DNA from 2 places in the Pseudoalteromonas sp. SiA1 genome. Region 1 is predicted to be linked to the other one. Evidence: predicted binding sites of a transcription regulator. Region 1 holds the regulator's gene; the other holds the start of a gene.

The links. Region 1 encodes LexA, which represses DNA repair genes until DNA is damaged. Its sites were predicted from a motif close to TACTGTATNNNNATACAGTA; they were not measured.
Region 2: the regulator LexA is predicted to act here: its motif matches at 1,692-1,711, upstream of dinB (DNA polymerase IV).

Annotation. Positions count from the first base shown of each region.
Region 1 is NZ_CP076084.1:3,168,220-3,172,439, reverse strand. Features, by position in the region: gene hmpA (NO-inducible flavohemoprotein) at 1-75, shown strand, start outside; gene KK487_RS14745 (endonuclease) at 115-768, opposite strand; gene KK487_RS14740 (hypothetical protein) at 1,021-1,401, shown strand; gene KK487_RS14735 (PaaI family thioesterase) at 1,431-1,874, opposite strand; gene lexA (transcriptional repressor LexA) at 2,073-2,690, shown strand; gene coxB (cytochrome c oxidase subunit II) at 3,184-4,220, shown strand, end outside.
Region 2 is NZ_CP076084.1:732,014-736,233, forward strand. Features, by position in the region: gene KK487_RS03385 (aldo/keto reductase) at 1-713, opposite strand, end outside; gene KK487_RS03390 (acyl-CoA thioesterase) at 726-1,157, opposite strand; gene KK487_RS03395 (hypothetical protein) at 1,474-1,650, shown strand; gene dinB (DNA polymerase IV) at 1,885-2,946, shown strand; gene KK487_RS03405 (HNH endonuclease family protein) at 2,988-3,725, shown strand; gene KK487_RS03410 (DUF3147 family protein) at 3,945-4,220, opposite strand, start outside.

The sequences.
Region 1 (4,220 bases):
GGCCAGCTACTTGATTTAGGTGTGCAAAGCTCAAACATTCACTACGAAATATTTGGACCACACCAAGCGTTATAGGTTAATTAAAAGCGTGTGTTACACGCTTTTAATTTAAACTTACAGCTTTTTACTATTTGTGTTAGCAGCATAAGCTTGTTGTTGCCAAGCATTAAATAGCTTTTGTTGTTTAGCTGAAATTTTTAAACCATACGTTTTTTGCATGTAAGCGTACGCATCGGCAATGCGTTTACGTGCATGAACAGGCGGTTCAACAACACGTTGTTTAAAATTAACTTTAACCTCACAGCGACCATATTGCGTCGCGTTTTGGGCTAACATGCCAAAGCGGTAGTTTGAGCGATCGGCGTTAATTTCACCAATTGCAGGGGCTAAATTGTTTATATCGGCTTCCATCAAGCGAAACTTAGCGCTAACTTTGCGGCAGTTTTTACGCCCACCATCTTGCCAACATTGTAACTGGTGACCAAATTCCCATGCAGGGACAATATGTTCCCATTCAATTCGCAGGGCACGTTGATTTACTTTGCCTGAGCGGGTTAGTGTGTTGCGAGGCACGTAGCCACAATGGGTAGGGTCGGGTACCAACTTTTTGCCTTGTTTTTTTATATCGCAACCACAATAAATACTTTTAGCGTTTTCGGGAAGGGTATTAATTAAGTGCTTTTTGGCACTCGAAAACCGCGTAAATTGTTCGCCCATTGCTGAAAAACAAGCACAGCAAGCCAACAAAGCTAAAATAAACCGAATCATATCCATCACATACGTGAACTACAGGAGCGGCTAGTTTAAGGCCTAGAATAAAAAAGTAAACTGCCGCCGGCATGCTTTAATTTTAATTTGCGTATTTTGTGTAGGGCGTTTTTTAGGAGTAAATAGTGGGCAATATTCAGAGGCTAACGCTAAAAACGCGTTAATGCAGTGATTCCTGCGTTGTTGATTTGGTATAACGGTAAAACTGCGTTAAAGTTTGCAATGAGATTAATAGAGGGTAAAAACGAGATAATGTCGGAAATTCAATTTTTAAATGTAGATCTAGAGCTTGAGTCAAAGCAAGATATTAGCGTATTAGTTGCTGATTTAAAAAAGGTCGCAACTATTTTACATTATGATAAAGACGAATACCGTCAACTTGCTCGCATTGAGGTTGCAGGTGAAATAACCACGCCAGATAAAGCGATTAATCACTTGTGTGAGTTAATCGAGTCGTGTTCACGCAATGCATTAAAGCAATGGTTGAGTTGTTCACGCAGAACTTTCGATATTGGGTTTGAGTCTGGCACTTCGCCAAAATGCTTTAACCAAGCCTTACATGCAGATACCTTGTTACGTATATCTGCAATTGGTGCAGGCGTAGAAATTACTATTTACCCTTTCGAAAAGTAATTTAATTTCAACCTTGGTTAATTGACTTACTAGCCTTTTCGCTCTACTACGGCTGCGGTCATACGTGATACGCAGCAAAGCTCATTGCGGCTATTGGTTATTTTAATATCCCAAACCGAGCTGCGCTTGCCGATATGATAAGCTCTCGCTGTGGCCGTTAATGTGCCATTGCGTGATGCCTTTAAATGACTTGCACTGATCTCTTGGCCAACACAATAAAACCGATTGAAATCAACCACAAAATTAGCGGCATAACTTGCTACTGTTTCAGCAAGCACCACATTTGCACCACCATGAACGATACCCATAGGGTTATGATGCTCTGGAATTGCCGGCATAGTTGCCACTAAGTAGTCATCACCAATTTCACTGATTTCTATTCCCATGGTTTTCATGAGTGTCCCTTGGCCTGTAATACCTTGATCTAATTGCTTACAAAACTCTAATGTAATCGGTTGATGCCAAATACTCATGCTAGCTCCTTGGATAAGTAATTGAGAATTAAAATTTATTAATATGATAATGCGTTGCTAATAATTACATTTATCACCCTGCTTTTAAAGTAGGTTATTGTTTGATGATAACGGCATATAAGGCATTAATTTATATTTGCGATTTTTAAATAACTGTATATACTCACAGTTAATTGTACTGTATGGAAAACCAGTTGTATGCGACCATTAACGAAACGCCAAGCGCAAATACTCGAACTCATTAAAGTGTTTATTAAAGACACTGGTATGCCTCCTACACGTGCCGAAATTGCACAAACACTGGGTTTTAAAAGTGCGAATGCTGCAGAAGAACACTTAAAAGCACTGGCCAAAAAAGGTGTGATTAAAATGAAGCCAGGCGCGAGTCGGGGCATTCAGCTTGTTGAAGAAGAGGAGCCAGAGCAGTTAGGCTTACCTTTAATTGGCAGGGTGGCTGCCGGTGAGCCTATATTGGCGCAACAGCATGTAGAAAGCCACTGTAAAATTGACCCTTTAATGTTTAAACCTGCGGCCGATTTTTTATTGCGTGTTAACGGTATGAGTATGAAAGACATTGGTATTATGGATGGTGATTTACTTGCTGTGCATAAAACCCAAGTTGCCGAAAATGGACAAGTTATTGTTGCCCGTGTTGACGACGATGTAACCGTGAAGCGTTTAGAAAAAGCGGGCAGAAAAGTACTCTTACATGCTGAAAATGATGAGTTTTCAGCTATTGAGGTCGATTTAGAAAATGAGTCGTTCAATATTGAAGGCTTAGCGGTAGGTGTTATTCGTAACGCTGACTGGATGTAGTATTAAAGCATAATTTAGCGCTTAATAGTGATTAGGCGCTGGGTTTGTTAGCAGCACAATGTCTAACTTATCAAATGTATGACTATATGTTGTTAAGTGCTTCTCCTATCATAAATAAAATCACTAAATACTTTATAAATAAACAAATTTACTCTGCTTTTTTAAGTTAACAATTTTTTATATTTCTATCCTGTAATTTCAATACACCCCTTACTAAACCTGACTCTTAGATTAATTGCCTGACTAGTTGCTATTTTTTTAGCTGCGCATTTTAAAAAATACACCTTGTTTATTTTTCATACTCACCTTGCTTATTGTTTATTTTTTAACTAGTTATTAAAGAGCTGGAATAAAAATAACTCACAGCTTAGTCGTTTTGAGAACACACATTTACTAAATCCAGCACCCTTATAAAAAATAAAAATAACGAATAGGCGTTTAAGCCGTATGCCTCTTCGCTTTGCGTCAGCAATAGCATCAAAGGAGCCGTCACATGGGTAAGCTGAGTTCTTCCTTGTGGCTTATATTGTTTGTTTTTTCGCAGAATGTGCTTGCTAATAGCCAATATAATATGCGTAAAGGCGTAACCGATATAAGTAATAATGTATACCAACTGCACATGACTATTTTTTTAATATGTTGTGTGATTGGGGTGATCGTGTTTGCCATTATGTTTTGGGCACTCATTCATCATCGCAAATCTAAAGGGGCTGTCCCTGCCCAATTCCATGAAAGCACCAAAGTAGAAATACTGTGGACTGCGATCCCTTTTGTCATATTAATTGTTATGGCCATTCCTGCGACTAAAACCTTAATTGCCATGGAGGATGCCAGCAAAGCTGATCTCACCATTAAAATTACAGGCTCACAGTGGAAGTGGCATTACGAGTATATGGGGGAGGACGTTGAGTTTTATTCCATGCTAGCTACACCTCAAAATGAAATAACCAACCTTGCTGATAAAAACCCGAATTATTTACTCGAGGTCGATAAACCGCTGGTACTACCAATTAATCAAAAAGTACGTTTTTTAATGACTTCAGATGATGTTATTCACTCATGGTGGGTGCCTGACTTTGCCGTTAAAAAAGATGCAAACCCTGGGTTTATTAATGAAACATGGACCAATATTAATGAGGTTGGTACTTACCGTGGGCAGTGTGCAGAGCTTTGCGGTAAAGATCATGGTTTTATGCCTGTTGTGGTAGAAGCTAAAACAGAAGAAGACTTCAAAACGTGGTTAGCAGAGGCTAAACAAGCCAAGCAAAAAGCAGCTGCAGCAGACGCTGCGTTATTAGACCAAGTTGTACCAAAAGAAGAGCTGATGGCGCTTGGTGAGCAGGTTTATATGGCGAGCTGCGCGGCGTGCCATCAGCCAACAGGATTAGGCTTGCCGGGTGTTTTTCCGGCTCTTAAAGGCAGCCCAATAGTCATAGGTGATATCAAAGGGCATATAGATATTTTGCTCCACGGTAAACCAGGTACGGCTATGCAGTCTTTCGCAAAGCAATTATCAATCAAGCAAATAGC
Region 2 (4,220 bases), 920 kb from region 1:
GACCAAGGTAAATAAGCAATATCTTCATGTACACATTGTTCTATTAAATAAGGCCAATCTTTGGCATGTACTAGGCTAAACTCGTTTTGGATAGACACCATTTTTGGCAAGTTATGCTCTTTTGCTAAATTTAAAAATTGGTTAATTCCCCAAGGCGTATCATCAGAAAGTCCACAATGCTTAATTTTTCCTGCTTTAACACACGCATCTAACCCCTCTAAAATATCAAGCATATCAGCGGTGTGTTGTTTTGCATCAACATCGGTAAATTTAAGCATACCAGGCCATTGCCTAGCAAAGTGAGGGGTACGGCGATTTGGCCAGTGTAGCTGGTATAAATCAATATAGTCGGTTTGTAGGCGTTTTAGAGAATGATCAACCGCATCAATAACAGCTTGGCGGGTAATATTGCCGCCATCACGTACCCAAGAAAGTCCATTCCCTGCAATTTTAGTTGCAATAACAATGTCTTTTCGTTTTTGTGAATTACGTGCTATCCAATTGCCTATAATTTCTTCTGTTTTACCGTAGGTATCGGGAGAGGGAGGAACAGCATACATTTCTGCTGTATCAATAAAGTTCACACCCTGCTCAAGCGCATAGGCTATCTGTTGGTCGGCATCATGTTGGGTGTTTTGTACTCCCCAGGTCATGCTACCTAAACACACTCTTGAAACGCTAACACCACTACTGCCTAATTGACTATATTGCATTGCTAATCCTAATTATTCGGTTTGAGAGTTTGCTTTTAAAGCCGATAACAATGGCTCTGTGATCGTGGCTTTTTGGCCTGTTTTAAAGTCAAACATGACCACTTTTGACATGCCGGTGGTTGTTATCGCGTTTTGTGCATGACTAAACACGCTGTAGTTCATTACAAAGCGGTCAGATTTTATATCACTAATGGTAATACCTACGCTTAATGTGTCAGGAAACGTTACAGGGCGTTTGTAGCGAATATTATTTTCACTGATCACAGGGCCAGTGGCTTTCGCATTAATAGTCTCAAATAAATTTAATTTATTTAAAAAATCGATTCTGGCTATTTCAAAATAACGCAGGTAAACACAGTTATTAACGTGCTGTAGGGCATCCATATCGCCCCATGCCACAGTGATATCGGTATGAATAGGGTGTTGTTGTTTAAACGTTTCCATGTATTTATTGCTCTTAGTTTTAAAGCATTTAGATTAGCAATATGGTCGGATGAGCTCAAGGGAATTATAACTAGGGGTGGAGCTACTCTGTATTGCCCTCATGGATGTAAATAAGGGACGTAAGCAGGACATGGAAGCTTTGCGCCTTTTTTATTTAAACAATTAGGCTATAAACCTCGCGCCGTGAGTAAACTGCCTCAGATTGAACAAACCTTAACCTTAAAAAAACAACAGTGCTAAATAAAAACCCTTGAGTAAAAATTGTACCTCTTTAAATTCATGGCTATAGTAACTATTAACACACAAGGAGATAACTATGCAGAATATAATTAATTGGTTATTGGCATGCACCGTTTTTATAGCGTCGTTTACTTGTTACGCTATGGGTAATGAGGCTGGGGCAATTGTTTTGATTTTATTAGGCTTTTCTTTAGAAATTTTATTTTGGATGTATTGTTTTAATAAGCCAAAGAAAAGTAAACGCTCTTTTTAAGCAATAACATGCTTGCTAATTAAAAGTGATTCCACAATAATAGCTGTATAAATAAACAGTTGTTATTGTGTGATGAAAAAGTTTATTCATATAGATATCTTATCTAACTTGTCAACACCTTGACAAAATTAGATGACAGCCTGTTTATCGAAGGGAAATAAAGGGCTTGGATATGATTGAAACTGATACTCCAAATAATACATTGTCAATATTGACAGTTTTTACATAGTACTAATGAGAAAAATCGCTCACATTGATATGGATGCATACTATGTCTCAATTGAAATAAGAGACAATCCATCATTAGCTAATAAGCCAGTTGCTGTTGGAGGTAAATCTGATCGTCGAGGGGTTCTTTCTACCTGTAATTATATTGCAAGGCAGTATGGTATTAGTTCGGCAATGCCAACTGGGTTAGCTCTTAAAAAGTGTCCCGGTCTGGTTGTAGTTCCCGGAAGAATGGAAGTGTACAAAGAGACCAGCCAAATCATTCATGGCATCTTTGAAAAGTACACAGATAAAATAGAGCCATTGTCACTTGATGAAGCCTACTTAGATTTATCCGACTCCTCACTTCACCAAGGTTCTGCTACCTTGATTGCTCAAGAGATTAGGGATGAGATACTAAAAGCTACAGGCTTAACTGCTTCCGCAGGGATTGCACCGCTTAAATTCGTCGCTAAAGTAGCTTCTGACCTAAACAAGCCAAACGGCCAATGTACAATAAAACCAGATCAGGTATGGGAGTTTCTAGAGACACTACCATTAAAAAAGATTCCCGGTGTGGGCAAAGTAACTTTTGAAAAGCTTAAGGCTCTTGGATTTGAAACCTGTGGTGATATAAGGCGCTCTGATGAAAGCTTCTTAGCGAGTAATTTTGGGAAATATGGTCACGTATTATGGAATCGTAGTCATGGGAAAGATGATAGAGAAGTCGAAGTAACCCGTATAAGGAAGTCTGTTGGGGTTGAGAGAACTTTTGAGTTCGATATTAGTTCACAAAGTGAACTTGAAGCGATAATAGTTGATAAGTTATTACCTGAGTTAAAGCGTCGTTCATCAAAGTACCTTGAGACTCGTTTTATGAATAAGCTTGGGGTAAAGGTTAAATTTAGCGACTTCCAACAAACTACAAAAGAGCAGAAAGCTAGTGAAATTAGCTTAGATTTATTGAACGTACTGTTATCGGAAGCAATAGTCAGGGGGAAGGGAAAGCCTGTGAGATTGCTTGGTATTCATATCGGGTTACAAGAACCCGAAGAACGTAGCTTGCAGCTTGGACTGGGGTTTGAGTAATACTAAACCTTATATTTTTCATTATTTGATTAGGGAGTAATATGAAGCGTTATTTGTTGTTTATTTTTTTCGCTTTTCTGTTTTCAAATGACATTGATGCATCAATAGTCAAAAAATCAAAGAGTGGTATCTGTCACGACGAAAATACTCCTTATTATGCTCGTACTAAAAATTTTCATTCATTTAATTCGATAAAGTCCTGCCTTGAATCAGGCGGTAGGCTACCTAAAAGGCAAGGAAAACCTTCTGGGAGTAAACAAGCGATTCCTGACAAGATACCTCAGCAATTAGCAGATAGATCCGAATATTCAAGAAACAAGTTTGGTAATGGCTGGGCTGATGAAGATGGTGATTGTCAAAACTCTAGAATGGAAGCTTTAATTTCTCAATCATTAGTAGAGGTTAGGTTTAAATCGAACAGAATGTGCAAAGTTGAATCAGGTAAATGGATATCCCCCTTTACAGGGAATACAATTTTTAAAGCCTCAGAAATAGATATCGATCATGTTGTTCCCTTATCTTGGGCGTGGAAACATGGTGCTAATAAATGGACAAATGAAAAACGTATAAAGTTTGCTAATGATCCTGCTAACTTATTAAGTGTTGAGTCTAGTTTAAATAGAAGCAAAGGTGATAAGGGACCTGACGAGTGGTTACCGCCTAAAAATCAATGTCAGTATATTTTAAGATTTCAACGAGTTTATAAAACTTACGAATTAAATTTATCCAAACTCGAAGCAGACAAAATATCAAGCCTTAAGAAAAGCTATTGTGGATAAGTATAATAGGTATAAAAAATTTAATTATACATGCGATTTTTTGGACTAATACAGATATAAGTATTTTCATACAGCCATTAAAAGTCGAACTTGTTACTAATTTTAATGAGTATCACTATCGACTAATACAATAACTCTAAGAAGCTTTTGCCCCATTACGCGTTAACGTAAATACTCTAATGGCAGCTGTGGGGCGAACAACGGACCTTGCTGTTAACCTCAAGGAAGCAAATCTATTCCAAACTGCTTCAGCAATAAAGAAAACAGCCAAAAGCAAATTACAGTTATTAATGAGCTGATGAGTAACGATAGCCAAAAACTGTAGCGCTGCATCAGCATGGGGAAAAGTAAAAACATGGGCAATGTGGGAAGTACATACCAAAAGGTGTACCAAGCGTGATTGGCTATTTTCTCTGACGGCTGCTTTTCAACATATAACCAAATCATGGCTAAAATTGTGACTGTCGGTAAGGCCACTATTAGTGCGCCTAGTTT